3 regions of the Sinomonas atrocyanea genome follow, and region 1 is predicted to be linked to each of the others. Evidence: predicted binding sites of a transcription regulator. Region 1 holds the regulator's gene; each other region holds the start of a gene.

Region 1 (5,041 bases):
CGCGGCGAGGAGCTCCTCGAGCCGCGTCAGGAACGCGCTCGTCTCGCGCTCGGTGCCCGCGGTGACCCGCAGGCTCCCGGGGATCCCGACGTCGCGCACGATCACGCCCGCCTCGAGCAGGCCGTGCCAGATCTTCTGCGGGTCGCCGAGACCTGTGAAGAAGACGAAGTTCGAGTCCGAGGACGCCGGGGTGAGGCCCATGCGCGCCAGTTCCTTCACGATGCGGTCCCGCTGGTGCTTGATCTCCTCGACCTCGGCCATGAGGGAGGCCCGGTGCTCGAGCGCGGCGAGCGCCGTGGCCTGGGTGACGGCGGAGAGGTGGTACGGGAGGCGGACAAGGCGCAGCGCGTCGATGACCTCGGGGGCGGCGGCGAGGTAGCCCAGGCGTGCGCCGGCGAGGGCGAAGGCCTTGCTCATGGTGCGCGTCACGATCAGCCGGGGGCGGCCGGGCAGCAGCGTGAGGGCGCTGTGCGTGCCGAGCTGGGCGAACTCGGCGTACGCCTCGTCGACGATGACAATGGCCTGGCTCGCCTCGCCCGCCTCGTAGACGGCCTCGACCACGTCGAGGCCGAGAGCCGTCCCGGTCGGGTTGTTGGGCGAGCACAGGAAGACGATGTTCGGGGCGAGCTCGCGCACCTGGCGCGCGGCCGAGGCTGCGGTGAGCTCGAAGTCCTCCTGGCGGGTGCCCTTCAGGTACGCGGTGCCGGTCCCGGCGGCGAGCAGCGGGTACATCGAGTAGGTGGGAGGGAAGCCGAGGGCCGATCGCCCCGGGCCGCCGAAGGCCTGGAGGATCTGCTGCAGCACCTCGTTCGACCCGTTGGCGGCCCAGAGCTGCTCCGGGGCGAGGCCGTGCCCGAGGTACTCGGCAAGGGACTCCCGCAGCCGCGTGAACTCACGGTCCGGATACCGGTTCAGGCCCCCGACGACTCCGCGGACGGCCTCCACGATGGCGTCCTGGACGTCCTGCGGGACGCCGTGGGTGTTCTCGTTGACGTTGAGCTGGATGGGGACATCGATCTGCGGCGCGCCGTACGGATGCTGGCCGCGGAGGTCATCGCGGAGAGGGAGCCGGTTGAGTCGCTGAAGCTGGTCGTCCACTGCTCCAGCCTACGCCAGCGCCCTCGGCGCACCCCATTCGGAGGCGGCAGGACAGGGCGTTCGTGACGCCCGGCACCGGAGCCGCCTTGCGGCTACTTGAGGACCGGGACGAGGATCTGTTCGCCGGGGAGCACCCGGACGCCGGTGAGGCCGTTGAGGTCCTGGATCTGACTGACGGTGACCCGCGGATCCTGGTTCGGCACGCGCCGGGCGGCGATCGTCCACAGGGACTCCCCCGGCTGCACCGTCACGGTCACGGTGGCCCCCGGGCCGGTGAGGGGCGCCGCGCCCGCCTGGGCCGGCACCGTGAGGGCCGCCCATGCGATGAGCATCGCGAGCGTTGCCAGGAACAGCGGGACGACGACGAGGACGATGCGTCCCCGCCGCGTCAGGCGCAGCGGCGTGCGGGAGGTCCGTGCCGCGCGGGGTGCCGCGAGGGGGCCGAGATGGATCGCGTGTGCCATGGTCTGCCTTCCCCTGCACCTCCCGGGTCCGGCGGCGCGGCGGGCTTCGATTCTTCGAAGCTCCAGCGCAGGAGCGGGACTCGGAGGTGCAGTTTCTTCGAATGCATCTTCGAACTTCTTGGTTCCTTCCTAGCACCTGTCCACGAACAATGTCCAGACTCGCTCGAACATGTGTTTGAAAGGTGCACACAACTGTCCTACGGTGGGAGCAGCACGGGGCACGGGCCCGAACCTTCGGACCGGCTGCTCCCTCTCAAGGCCATGGAGACATGGTGCGGAGGGGGTCCGACAGTTCTGGTCCCGAGCCGGTACAGACCGCGCGGAGGCGCGGGCGGCGAAGGGACAGGGACGGCATGGCACCACGGACGAAGGCGGCAAAAGGGCTGACGGCGCGCCAGAAGAGGATCCTCGAGACGATCCAGCGCTCGGTACAGCTCAAGGGGTACCCGCCCTCGATGCGCGAGATCGGCGACACGGTCGGGCTCGCTAGCCTCTCGAGCGTCACGCACCAGCTGTCGCAGCTGGAGAAGCTCGGCTACCTGCGGCGCGACCCGAAGCGTCCGCGCGCCATGGAGGTCCTGATGCCGCTCACCCTCGACGAGGGCGAGCTCAGCGTTAGCGGCGAGGGCGCCGCGGCGCTGCTCGGCGCCGGCGGGGCCACGCTGGAGACCATGGCGTCCGCAGCGGACACGGCCATGGTCCCGCTCGTCGGCCGCATCGCCGCCGGTGGCCCGATCCTCGCCGACCAGGCGGTCGAGGACGTCATGCCGCTCCCCCGCCAGCTCGTGGGCTACGGGGAGCTGTTCATGCTCCGCGTCAAGGGCGACTCGATGATCGATGCGGCCATCTGCGACGGAGACTGGGTCGTCGTCAGGCGGCAGAACAGCGCCGAGAACGGCGACATCGTCGCCGCCCTGCTCGACGACGAGGCCACGGTCAAGACGTTCCGGCAGCGTGACGGCCACACCTGGCTCCTGCCCCAGAACACCAGGTACGAGCCCATCCTGGGCGACGAGGCGACGGTCATGGGCAAGGTCGTCTCGGTGCTGCGCTCCGTCTGAGCGCAGCCTCAGCCCGCCTGCGCGAGCCTCCCGAGCGCGTCCAGCACCACGCGGCGGTCCGTGGTGCCCCACAGCGGCGGCAGTGCCCCGCGCAGGAAGGCGCCGTAGCGCTCGGTGGCGAGGCGCGAGTCGAGCACGGCCACGACCCCGCGGTCCGCGGTCGTGCGGATGAGCCGCCCGGCGCCCTGGGCGAGGCGCACCGCCGCGTGGGTCGCGGAGACGCTCATGAAGCCGTTGCCCCCGGCCTGGGCGACGGCCCGGGAGCGGGCGGACATGAGCGGGTCGTCCGGGCGCGGGAACGGGATCCGGTCGATCACGACGAGCCGGCACGACTGCCCCGGCACGTCGACCCCCTGCCAGAGGGACATGGTCCCGAACAGGCAGGTGTCCGGCTCCGCCGCGAACTGCTTCACGAGCGCGCTCATGGACGACTCGCCCTGGCACAGGATCGTGGTCTCCAGCCGCGACCGCAGCTCGTCGGCGGCCTCCTCGGCCGCGCGCCGCGAGGAGAACAGGCACAGCGCCCCGCCGCGCGAGGCGGCAAGGAGTGCCTCGAGCTCGTCGAGCGCCTCGGGCGAGACGCCGCGGCCGGGCTTGGGCAGGTGCCGGGCGACGTAGAGCATGCCCTGCTTCGGGTAGTCGAACGGGGAGCCGACGTCCACGCCGGTCCAGGTGGGCGCGCCGGGCCCCAGGAGGCCGAGGGCGCCCGCGGTGGGCTCGAAGGCGGAGCCGATCGCGAGCGTCGCGCTCGTGAGCACCACGGTGTGCCCGTCGAAGAGCCCGTCGCGGAGCCTGCCGCCGATGCTCAGCGGCGCGATGTGGAGCATGGCCGGTGCGTCGTCGTCCGGCGTGGAGTAGCCCGTGACGGGGTCCGGGGCGCCCAGGCGGGTGACCCAGACGACTTCGCGGTTGGCCTCGGCATCGAGGAGCCGCTCGCAGACCTCCAGCACGGCCATGAGCCGCGACCGGGCGACCTGCCGGGCGCCGTCGGCCGACTGCGACTCCCCAGGCTTCGAGTCGGAGAGGGCCACGCGGCACGCGTCCCGGACGAGCGCGACGTTCTGCGCCTGCTCCTCGTTCAGGCCGCGCGCCAGGAGGCCGGTAGGTGCGGAGGTGAGCGAGAGCTCCAGGGCGGTGGCGGCGCCCTGGAGCGCCTCGACCGAGATGGCGCAGTGCCGGCGCGCGCTCGAGGCGGCCGCCTGGATCATCTGCCCGGAGAGCTGGGCGCTCACGGCGCCGGTCACCCGGTCGGCGAGCTCGTGGGCCTCGTCGACGACCACCACGTCATATTCCGGGAGGACATTGAGGCCCTCGAAGGCGTTGATGGCGAGCATCGCGTGGTTGGTCACGACGATGTCGGCCTCGGCCCCGCGCTGGCGGGCGAGCTCGCTGAAGCATTCGGCGGCGAAGGGGCACTTCTGCGCGCCGAGGCACTCAAGGGCGGTCACGGAGACCTGCCGCCAGGCACGGTCGGTGACGCCGGGGACGAGGTCGTCGCGGTCCCCGGTCTCGGTCTCCTCGGACCACTCGCGCAGCCGCTGCACCTCGCGGCCGAGCTGGCTCGTGGGCCCGGCGCCCGGGTGGGGCACCGCGTCCTCGCCGAGGGAGAACAGCTGGCCCTCGGCCGGCTCGTCGGTCGGGAACCCGCCCTCGAGCTTGTGCCGGCACAGGTAGTTGGAGCGGCCCTTGACCAGGGCCACGTCCACCGGCCGGTCCAGGTGGGGCGTGACCGCCTCGAGCAGGCGCGGCAGGTCGCGGCCCACGATCTGCGCCTGGAGCGCGAGCGTCGCGGTGGCCACCACTGCCGGGCGGTCGCTCGCCTGCGCATGCGCGATGAGCGGCACGAGGTACGCGAGCGACTTGCCGGTGCCGGTGCCGGCCTGGACAAGGAGGTGCTGGCCGTCGGCGATCGCCCGGGCGACCTGCCTGGCCATCTCGTGCTGGCCGTCGCGCTGCTGGCCGCCCATCGCGGCGACCGCCGCGTCCAGGAGGCCGAGCGCCTCGCGCTCGTCTGCCGCGCCGGCGGACGGTGGGCGCACGACGGCGGGCGCGCCCCCGCCGTCGTGCGCTGCGGTGCGGTGGGGATCAGTCATGGACGACGAACGGCTCCAGCTCCGCCGCGAACTCCTCCCGGACCACGACCTCGACGCGCGTGCCCGACTCGACGTGCTCGAGCGAGCGGATCTCCGCGCTCGAGGTGTGCAGCCGGTTGAGGATGTCGCCGCGGCTGTAGGGCACGAGGATCGTCAGGGCCACGTCGGGGCGCGGGATCGCGTCGCTGATGGCCTCCTTGAGCTCCGCGATGCCCTGCCCCGTCCGGGCCGAGACCACGACGTGGCGGGGCTCGCGCTGGCGGAGCCGCTCGAGGACGAACGGGTCCGCCGCATCGGCCTTGTTCAGGACGATGATCTCGGGGAC
Region 2 (5,041 bases), 1.5 Mb from region 1:
CGTTCATCATCGACGCCCTCATCCAGTCCACCGGCAACGACATGATGCCGGCGTACTACCTCATGGCCACCTCGGTGGTCGGCGCGGTGGCCATCTGGTTCCTGCGCGAGTCCTCGCAGCGCCCGCTGCCCGGCTCGCTGCCGAGCGTTGACACCGAGGCCGAGGCGCGCGAGGTGGTCGCGCACCAGGAGGAGAACCCGCACATCGACCTCGAGCACATGCCGCTCCCCGAGGTCCCCGTCGCGCTGGCGGACGACGGCGTGGCGCTGCAGCTCCCGCTCGACCACCCGGCTGCCGTCGAGGCCGCGCAGGAGGCCGGTGTGGACCTGGAGGCCACCGCGCTCGAGGCCCAGGTGTCCGGCGAGGCGCCGGTCGCGTCGGGCCCGATCTCCGGCCCGGTGCCCGAGGTCCCGATGGCTCCCGCCTCCGTCAAGAACTGAGGGCCCTCAGCCCTCGACGGCGATCCCGAGCCGCGCTGCCATGAGCTCCGCGAGCTCGGCGGCCTGGAGGCCGCTCACGGTCGCCCCGCGGAGCCCGTCGATCCCGGACACCCGGGAGAGGCGGGCTCCTCGCATGTCCACATGCTCGAAGGATGCCCCCTGGCGTCGAGCGCATCGATCTGGGTGCCCTCGAAGGCCACGCGCATCGCCGACGCGTGGCCGAGATCGAGCTCCTCGATCGCGCAGTCCTCGAACTTCACGTCGCGCAGCCGGGCGCCGCGCAGGTTGACGTAGCCGAGCTTGCAGCCGCGCACGAGGACGCCGTTCAGCTCGGCGTCGTACAGCTCCGCGGAGCCGATCCTGGAGGCCTCGATCTCGACGCCCCGCCAGCGGCTCCGCGGTGCCGGCAGGCTGGGGGCGTTGAGCCGCTCGAAGCGGCAGTCGAGGAAGGAGACCGAGCGGAGGTCGGCGTCGTGCGCCGTGACGTCACGGAAGGCGCACTCCGAGAAGGTGGCGGCGCCGAGCTCGCGGCCCGTGAAGTCCGCGCCGTCGAAGGCGAGCCCCTCCGTGCGGTGCCCGGCCTCCGGGTCGCCCGCGAGACCGGGCTCGAGTCCCTCGAGGAGCAGCGGTTCGAGGCGTGGGGCGCCCTGGTCCCGGGCGCGCGGGCCGGCATTCCGGGCGGGGCGGGGGGAGCGGATCGAGTCTGCCATGCGTCGAGGGTAGCCGCGCCGCCGCGAACCCGGCAGGGCCATTCCGCACGCGCCTGAATCCGGCTGGACGGAACTAGGCTGGGCGCATGGCTTCCCTCACAGGCATCCAGGGACTGAAGATCGCGGTCCTCGACGACTACCAAGGCGTGGCCCGGGAGATGGGCGGGTTCGCCCGGCTCGAGGACGCGGGCGCCGAGGTCACCGTGTTCCGCGAGCACCTGGGGCACGACGACGGCGCCGTGGCCGCCGCGCTCGCCCCCTTCGACGTGCTCGTGGCCATGCGCGAGCGCACGCCCCTGACGGCGGCGCGGCTCGAGCGGCTGCCGAACGTGAAGTTCATCGTCTCGACGGGCCGGCGCAACGCGTCGATCGACCTCAAGGCGACGGCCGCCCGCGGCATCCCAGTCTGCGGCACCGGCTATCTCCCCTCCCCCGCCGCCGAGCACACGTGGGCGCTCATCCACGCGGCCGTGCGCCGGCTCGACGCCGAACTCGGCTCGGGCGGATCGGGCTGGACGGGCGACGGCGGCTGGCAGACCACCGTGGGCCGGGGCCTCGAAGGTGCGCGGCTGGGCCTGCTGGGCCTGGGCAACCTCGGCAGCCGGGTGGCGCGCGTGGGCCTCGCATTCGGGATGGACGTCATCGCGTGGAGCCAGAACCTCACCGACGAGCACGCGGCGGAGGTCGGCGTGCGCCGGGTCGGGAAGGACGAGCTCTTCGCCGAGGCGGACATCCTCTCGATCCATCTGGTCCTGTCGAAGCGGACGCGGGGTCTCGTGGGTGCCGCGGAGCTCGCACTCATGAAGCCGGATGCCCTGCTCGTGAACAGCTCGCGCGGGCCGATCGTGGACGAGGCTGCGCTCGTGGAGGCCCTCGAGGCGGGCCGGATCGGCGGCGCGGCCCTCGACGTGTACGACGTCGAGCCCCTGCCGGCCGATCACCCGCTGCGGACGGCGCCGCGGACCTTCCTCACCCCGCACATCGGCTATGTCACGCGCGAGCAGTACGAGGTCTTCTACCGTGATGCTGTGGAGGACATCGAGGCGTGGGCCGCGGGGTCGCCGGTGCGGGTCATGGAGCTTCCGCCCAAGTAGGCAGATCCGTTCGACGTATACATCTTCTCTCCTGCAGTCTATCTATCGAATACATTTTCGGATAGAATAGAGCGGGAGGGGGTGGCGTGCGTGGGGATCACAGCATATTCAGTGGCGGTGCCGGACGAACTCTCGTTCACCTCGCGTCGCCCGGCGGTGCTCGGGGGCCTGCTGGCCCTGGACCCCACCGCACTGGACACGGCTCGAGGAGTGGCGGAAGCGCTCGAGGCGTTCGCGGACTTCGACGCGTACAGCGCCGCGATGCGGGCGTTCCTCGTGGACCGGTGTGCGCAGCTCATCTCCGAGGAGCCGCTCGAAGGCCGGGACGGCCAGCCCGCCAGGCTCAACGGGGACATCGCCCACGCTGTTGCGGTGTCCGAGGTTGCCCTCCTCCAAGGAACCTCCGAGGCGGCTGCTGCGCGTACAGTGAACTTCTCCCAGGCCCTCGTGGGCCGTCATCCCGCGGTGCACGAGGCGCTCCTCTCCGGGGACCTCACGGAGGCGCACGCCCGGATCATCGTCGAGCAGGCGTCGACTCTGCCCCAGACTGCGGCCGAGCTGTTCGGCATCGAGGCGCTAGGGCGCCTTCGCACCCGCAAGGGCCATCGGCGCACGCCGAGCGAGCTTCGCCGCAACGTGCTGGCCCTGCGGGAGCGACTGCACCCCGAGTCCATCACTCGACGCCGCACCCATGCGGAGACCGATCGCGGAGTCTGGCTGCGCTCGGAGGACGACGGCATGTGCACGCTGACCGCCCTCCTGCCGGCCGAGATCGGCATGGCCGCCTTCCACCGGATCGACGTCATCGCGAACAGCGCCCACAAGGCCGAGGGCGAGTACCGCACCACGCCGCAGCTTCGCGCCGACGCGTTCGCCCGGGCCCTGCTCGAAGCGGGTGGCACGACCGAAAGGCCAGCCCTTGCGACGCACGGCGCCGGCCCGTCACCCGTGGCGGTGCCCTCACCGGAGGGCCTCGCGGACCTCCTGCGGCCAGAGATCGTGGTCCATATCCCCGCCGCAGTGCTCCTCGGCGCTTCGGATGATGCGGCCGAGCTCGAAGGCTACGGCGTCGTCGACGCGCACACCGCCCGAGGGCTGGCGGCCGCGGCGCCGACGTGGCAGCGCCTTTGGACCGACAGCGAAGGGGTGCCCGTGAAGCTCGGCAGGACAGCGTACCGGCCGCCGGATTCCCTCAGACGCTTCATCCGCTATAGGGACGGAGCATGCCGCGTCCCAGGATGCATGCGCGCCGCGCGCCGCGCGGAGATCGACCACACGGTCGAGTGGCAGGACGGGGGCAGCACCGATGCCGACAACCTTGCTCTTCTGTGCCCCAAGCACCACGCGCTCAAGTCGCTCGCGCTGTTCACGCTCGGACGCCGGGCATCCGGCGACCTCGTGTGGACGACGCTCCTCGGCTTCGGCCATCCCTCGGAACCCTCGGACCGCGATCACATCCTGGGTCCACGGAGCGCGGATCTTCCGGTTCGGCCCGGCGAACTGTCCCAGCCGTCCGGACCACCCCTACCGCCCGAACCTGGGCATAGACCGCCGCCGGAACAGCGTCCGGAAGAACCGCCCCCCTTCTGACGCGCGGCCGCCGGCAGACCGGCGCGGCCTAGCGCTTGGGGCGCCGCGCCGGGCCGCCGAGGACGCGGTCGGGCAGCACGGCCGCGGCCGCGCGGACGGCCTTGTACCGCAGCGACGGGACGGACACGGAGCGGCCGGCCAGGTTGTCGCGGAGCCCGTCTCGGACCACCCGCTCGGCGCGGAGCCATGCCCAGCCGGGGATCCACCGCGTCTCCATGCCCATGCGGGCATGGAACTCCGTGCGCACAAACCCCGGGCACAGCGCGGTGACGAGCACCCCGGAGCGCCGATAGTGCACGTTGGCCCACCGGCTGAAGGCGAGCAGCCACGCCTTGGCCGCCGAATAGGTCCCCCTCGGCAGGAAGGCCGCGACGCTCGCCACGTTGACGATGCGGCCCTCCCCCCGCGCGAGCATGCCCGGGAGCACGGCCCGGGTGGTCTTCAGCGCGGCCTCGACGTGGAGCCGGAGGTGGTGGACCTCCTCCTCGACCGGGGTGTGGTGGAAGTCGTGGAGGAGCCCCAGGCCGGCGTTGTTGACGAGGATCCCGATAGGCCTCGACGGGTCGGCGAGCCGCGTGGTCACCGTGCCGAGGTCCACGGGGTCGGTGAGGTCAGCGGCCAGAACCTCGGTCGCGACTCCGTGACGGCTGCCGAGCTCCTTCGCCAGGGCGTCCAGGCGGTCCTGGCCACGCGCCACGAGGACGAGATCGTGCCCCTGGGCTGCGAGCTGTCGCGCGAACTCGGCCCCGAGGCCGCTGCTCGCGCCGGTGATGAGCGCCGTCGTCATGCGCCCAGCCTACCGACCCGGCTCAGTCTGCTGCTCAGGCGGTCCGCGGGGCGGGGGCGACGACCTTGATGACGGCCGAGTCGTCCGCCGCCGCGAGGCCGTGGGCCGCGCCGAGCAGGTAGAGCTGCTCGGCGGCAGCGGCGACGGGAGCCGGGAGGCCCACGGAGCGGGCGGCCTTGCCGACGATCCCCATGTCCTTGACGAAGATGTCCAGGCGCGAGAGGACCTCGGCGCCCTCCTCGGTGTAGGCCTCGAGCATGCGGGGGCCGCGGTTGGAGAGCATGAACGATCCCGCGGCGCCGGCGCCGAGGGCCTCGAGCGTCTTCGCCGGGTCGAGGCCGAGTGCATCGGCGAGGGCGAGCGCCTCGGCCGCGGCGGCGATGTGCACGCCGCACAGGAGCTGGTTCACGGTCTTGAGAG
Region 3 (5,041 bases), 540 kb from region 1:
GACCGAACAGCGTTGCGCTCTCGGCGAACGGGGCGCTGGCCGGGACCGGGAGGCCGAGGTGCTCGTAGGCCAGCGGCGTGGCGATCCGCCCGCGGGGCGTCCGGCCCATGAGGCCCTCGCGGACCAGGTAGGGCTCGGCGACCGTCTCGACGGTCTCCGGTTCCTCCCCCACCGCGATCGCGAGGGTGGACAGCCCCACGGGGCCGCCCCCGAACTTCGTCACGAGTGCGGACAGGACCCCCCTGTCGAGCCGGTCAAGCCCCCGCGCGTCGACCTCGTACATGTCCAGCGCCGCGCCCGCCGCGCGCGCGTCGATCTGCTCGATGCCGTGGACGAGTGCCCAGTCCCGCACCCGGCGCAGGAGCCGGTTCGCGATGCGCGGGGTGCCCCGCGACCGCCCGGCCACCTCGGTGAACCCGGCGGAGGTCACCTTCAGGTCCAGAAGGCCCGCAGAACGGCGCAGCACGAGCTCGAGCTCCTCCACGGTGTAGAACTCGAGGTGGCCGGTGAACCCGAAGCGGTCCCGCAGCGGCCCGGGGAGGAGTCCCGCCCGGGTGGTCGCCCCGACGAGGGTGAAGGGGGGCAGGTCGAGCGGGATCGCCGTCGCGCCCGCGCCCTTGCCCACCACGATGTCGACCCGGAAGTCCTCCATCGCCATGTAGAGCATCTCCTCGGCGGGACGCGACATGCGGTGGATCTCGTCCAGGAAGAGCACCTCGCCCTCGGAGAGCGAGGACAGGATCGCGGCGAGGTCGCCGGCGTGCTGGATCGCCGGGCCGGAGGAGATCCGCAGGGGAGCATTCATCTCGCCGGCGATGATCATGGCGAGCGTGGTCTTGCCGAGGCCCGGCGGTCCGGACAGCAGCACGTGGTCCGCGGTGCGGCCGCGCATCCGGCTCGCCTCGAGCACCAGCGAGAGCTGGCGGCGGACCCGCCCCTGGCCCACGAACTCGTCGAGGAACTTGGGCCGCAGCGCCGCCTCGAGGGCCCGTTCCTCGGGCTCCTCCTGGCTGGCGACCAGCGACGGCTCAGCCACGGGCGCCGGCCTTCAGCGCCCGGGCGCCCTGGCCGAGCCAGCGCAGCGTGGCCCGCAGGATCTCGGGGACGCTTCCCGAGGCGGCGACCTCGGGAGCGTCGGCCATCGCCTTCTCGATGCTCGCGGCGGCGTCCTTCTCGCTCCACCCGAGGGAGGCCATCGCCTCGATGACCTGGGCCTTCCACGGCGCCTCGGCCCCCGCGGCGGCGACCGCGGGCTCCTGGGCGGTCCCGAGGGGCACGAGCTTGCCCTTGAGTTCCAGGACGAGCCGGGCGCCCACCTTCGGACCGATCCCCGGCACCTTGGTGAAGGCCTTCGCGTCCTCGGAGTGCGCCGCGACGCGGACCGCCTCCGGGCTGTGGACGGCCAGGACGGCCAGCGCGAGCCGCGGGCCCACCCCGGAGACGCCCAGAAGCACCTCGAAGACCTCCCGCTCCTCGGCGTCGGCGAACCCGAACAGCGTCAGGGAGTCCTCGCGCACCACGAGCGAGGTGTGGACCGTTGCCTCCTCGCCGAGCCTGAGCCCGGCGAGGGTCTGGGGCGTCGCCCAGAACGCCATGCCCGCGCCGTTGACGTCGATGACGCCCGAGGACAGCCCCACGTGGGCGACCGGACCGCGGAGGAAGCTGATCACCGATACCCCTTGCCTTGCCCGTTGCCGTGGCCGTTGGATCCGAACATATCTACGAGAACTCTAGCGGCCGACGGCGCGGACCCGCCTCAAGGGGCGCGGCGCGCCTTCGCCTCGGCTCGCCCTTCCGCCACCCGGCGCGTGCGCGGCTCATCGGCCGCGGCGCGCCTTCGCCTCCGCTTCCTGCCACAGCCTCTGCGCGGCCGTGAGCGCCGTGGCCTGCATCGCCGTCGTGCGTCCCGCCGCGGAGGGCGAGCCAGGAGCGCTGCCGCGCCACGCGTGGGCGAGGGCCAGCGCGAGCGCGTCGGCGGCGTCCGCCGGGCGCGGGGCCGTCTCGAGCCGGAGGATCTTGGTGACCATGCGCGTGACGGCGTCCTTGTCCGCGCGGCCGCTGCCGGTCACGGCGGCCTTGACCTCGCTGGGAGTGTGCAGCGCGACCGGGATGCCGCGGCGCGCCGCCGCGGCGATCACCACGCCCGAGGCCTGGGCGACGCCCATGACGGTGCTCACGTTCAGCTGGGAGAAGACGCGCTCCACGGCGACGACCTCCGGCTCGTGGCGGTCGAGCCATTCGTCGATCGCCTGGGCGATGGCCAGCAGGCGCGCGTCCAGAGGCTCGTCGGCCTTCGTCCCCACCACCCCGACGGCGACGAGGGTCGCCCGGCGGTCGGCGGCGACGTCCACGACGCCGATGCCGCAGCGGGTCAGGCCCGGGTCGACGCCCAGCACCCGCAGGCCGGCGCCCGGCCTCGCAGTCCGCGCGCCGGGCGCCTCGGGGGTACTCACGCCTCAGTCGTTCTCGAGCTCCGCCATGACGTCGTCGCTCATGCCCGCGTTCGTGTACACGTTCTGCACGTCGTCGAGGTCTTCGAGGGCATCGACGAGGCGCACGAACTTGCGCGCGCCGTCGGCGTCGAGGTCGACCTCCATCGAGGGCACGAACTCGGCCTCGTCGGTGTCGTACTCGATGCCGGCCGCGGTCAGGGCGTCGCGGATGGCCTGGAGGTCGGCGGGTTCGGAGTAGACGATCCAGTTCTCGCCGCCGTCCTTGACCTCCTCGGCACCGGCGTCGAGCACCGCCATGAGCAGGTCGTCCTCGGAGAGGCCGTTCTTTGGCAGGACCACGACGCCCTTGCGGGCGAACAGGTAGTTGACCGAGCCCTGGTCGGCCATGGAGCCGCCGTTGCGGGTGACCGCCAGGCGCACATCCGCCGCGGCGCGGTTGCGGTTCTCGGTGAGGCACTCGATGAGGAGCGCCGAGCCCTGCGGCCCGCGGGCCTCGTACATGATCTCGGTGTACTCGATCGCCTCGCCGGTCAGGCCGGCGCCGCGCTTGATGGCGCGGTCGATGTTGTCGTTGGGGACCGAGTTCTTCTTCGCCTTGCTGACGGCGAGGTCGAGCGCGGGGTTGCCGGAGAGGTCGGGGCCGCCCATGCGCGCGGCGACCTCGATGGTCTTGATGTACTTGGCGAACGCCTTGGCACGCTTGGCGTCGACGACGGCCTTCTTGTGCTTGGTGGTCGCCCATTTGGAGTGGCCGGACATGCCTACGCTTCTCCTCTGATCATGCGGATGAAAAGTTCATGGATCCGTGTCTCGCCCGTCACCTCGGGGTGGAACGATGTGGCGAGCAGCCGTCCAGAACGCACTGCGACAATTCTAGACCTGCCCCCGAGCGTCGCCGTGTGCGACGCGTGCGCTGGATCGACCTCGGCGAGGACCTCGACGTCGGGGCCGACGCGCTCGACCCACGGCCCGCGGATGAACACGGCGTGGACGGGCCCGCGGCTCTGGTCCACTTCCTTGAAGTCCAGATCCGTCTCGAACGACTCCCGCTGGCGGCCGAACGCATTGCGCCGCACCGTGATGTCGAGGCCGCCGAACGACTCCTGCGGCCTGCCTGCAAGATCAGGAGTGGGGTCCGCGATCTCGTCGGCGAGCAGGATCATCCCGGCGCACGAGCCGTACACGGGGAAGCCTGCGCGGATCTTGGCCCGCAGCGGCTCGGCGATGCCGAAGGCACGGGCCAGCTTGTCAATGGTGGTGGACTCCCCGCCGGGGACCACGAGGCCGTCGACCTCGTCGAGTTCCTCGGGACGGCGCACCTTGACCGCCCGCGCGCCGGCCTGCTCGAGGGCTGCGAGGTGCTCGCGCACATCGCCCTGCAGGGCGAGCACACCGACCACGGGCGCGCCCTGGTCCTGGGCTGGGCGGGGATCCGGTGCTGACTGCGGCGGGGTCGGGGCGTTCGATGTCACCGTGACAGTCTAGTCGGGACCCTCCGCGGCGGTTCCCCGGGGCCCCGCCGGTAGCATGGAGCGCAGACCCGCAGGACAACAGATGAGGACAGCACTATGTGCGGAATCGCCGGCTATTTCGGCGCTGGGCTCGATGAATCGCTGCTGGCGGCGATGAACACCTGCATCGTGCACCGGGGGCCCGACGGCGAGGGCTACTTCACCGACGGCAGCGTGGGGCTCGCGCACCGGCGGCTCGCGATCGTCGACGTCGCCCACGGCCAGGAGCCGATGATCAGTGCCGACGGCCAGACGGTCCTCGTCTACAACGGGGAGGTCTACAACTACCGGGAACTGCGGGCCGAGCTCGAAGCGGCCGGCCGCAGCTTCCGCACCGCCTCCGACACCGAAGTGGTGCTGCAGGCGTACGAGGAGTGGGGCGCCGAGGCGTTCGACCGGTTCAACGGCATGTTCGGCCTGGCCATCTTCGACCGGCACCGGGGCCAGCTGGTCCTGGCCCGTGACCACTTCGGCATCAAGCCGCTCTACTGGGCCAATGCCGGCACCGAGCAGGATCCCCGGCTGCTGTTCGCCTCGGAGATCAAGCCGATCCTCGCCACAGGGCTCGTCGAGGCCCGGCCCAACGAGCGGATCCTGTACCGGTACCTCCAGTACCGCATCCACGACGACACCGAGGAGACCTTCTTCGACGGCGTCCGCAAGCTGCTCCCGGGCGAGATGATGACGGTGGACCTCGCCACGAGCCGCTTCCGCATCTCCTCCTTCACGCGCCTGCGGGAAGAGCTCGCCGAGCTGGCCGAGGTCAACACGCCCTACACGCCCGAGGTCATCGACGAGTACCGGCGCCGCTTCACCGAGGCCATCCGGATCCGCCTGAACTCCGAGGTCCCCGTGGGCAGCGCGCTCTCGGGCGGGCTGGACTCGTCCGCCGTCGTCGTCACCATCAACCGGCTCATGCAGGAGAAGGCGGAGGGCCTCGAGGCCGTCGGCGCGAAGCAGAACACATTCAGCGCGGTCTTCCCCAACGCGATCAACGACGAGGAGGCGTACGCCGACGCCGCCATCGCCGCGTGCAGCGGCACCATCGAGGCGCACAAGATCAAGCCCACCCCGGAG

What was found. The regulator LexA, encoded in region 1, represses DNA repair genes until DNA is damaged. The targets are predictions, from matches to a motif close to TCGAACANNTGTTCGA.
Region 2: a site for LexA is predicted at 2,290-2,305, ahead of SA2016_RS01625 (HNH endonuclease signature motif containing protein). Genes of this name have one in related genera too.
Region 3: a site for LexA is predicted at 1,710-1,725, ahead of ruvA (Holliday junction branch migration protein RuvA). Genes of this name have one in related genera too.

What each region holds. Positions count from the first base shown of each region.
Region 1 is NZ_CP014518.1:1,816,995-1,822,035, reverse strand. Features, by position in the region: gene SA2016_RS08395 (histidinol-phosphate transaminase) at 1-1,098, opposite strand, end outside; gene SA2016_RS08390 (LysM peptidoglycan-binding domain-containing protein) at 1,191-1,562, opposite strand; gene lexA (transcriptional repressor LexA) at 1,916-2,623, shown strand; gene SA2016_RS08380 (ATP-dependent DNA helicase) at 2,632-4,716, opposite strand; gene hflX (GTPase HflX) at 4,709-5,041, opposite strand, start outside.
Region 2 is NZ_CP014518.1:344,234-349,274, reverse strand. Features, by position in the region: gene SA2016_RS01640 (MFS transporter) at 1-440, shown strand, start outside; gene SA2016_RS01635 (pentapeptide repeat-containing protein) at 515-1,150, opposite strand; gene SA2016_RS01630 (D-2-hydroxyacid dehydrogenase family protein) at 1,237-2,244, shown strand; gene SA2016_RS01625 (HNH endonuclease signature motif containing protein) at 2,362-3,834, shown strand; gene SA2016_RS01620 (SDR family NAD(P)-dependent oxidoreductase) at 3,863-4,621, opposite strand; gene SA2016_RS01615 (NAD(P)-dependent oxidoreductase) at 4,656-5,041, opposite strand, start outside.
Region 3 is NZ_CP014518.1:2,352,479-2,357,519, forward strand. Features, by position in the region: gene ruvB (Holliday junction branch migration DNA helicase RuvB) at 1-1,036, opposite strand, end outside; gene ruvA (Holliday junction branch migration protein RuvA) at 1,029-1,670, opposite strand; gene ruvC (crossover junction endodeoxyribonuclease RuvC) at 1,818-2,402, opposite strand; gene SA2016_RS10805 (YebC/PmpR family DNA-binding transcriptional regulator) at 2,457-3,212, opposite strand; gene pdxT (pyridoxal 5'-phosphate synthase glutaminase subunit PdxT) at 3,215-3,853, opposite strand; gene asnB (asparagine synthase (glutamine-hydrolyzing)) at 4,022-5,041, shown strand, end outside.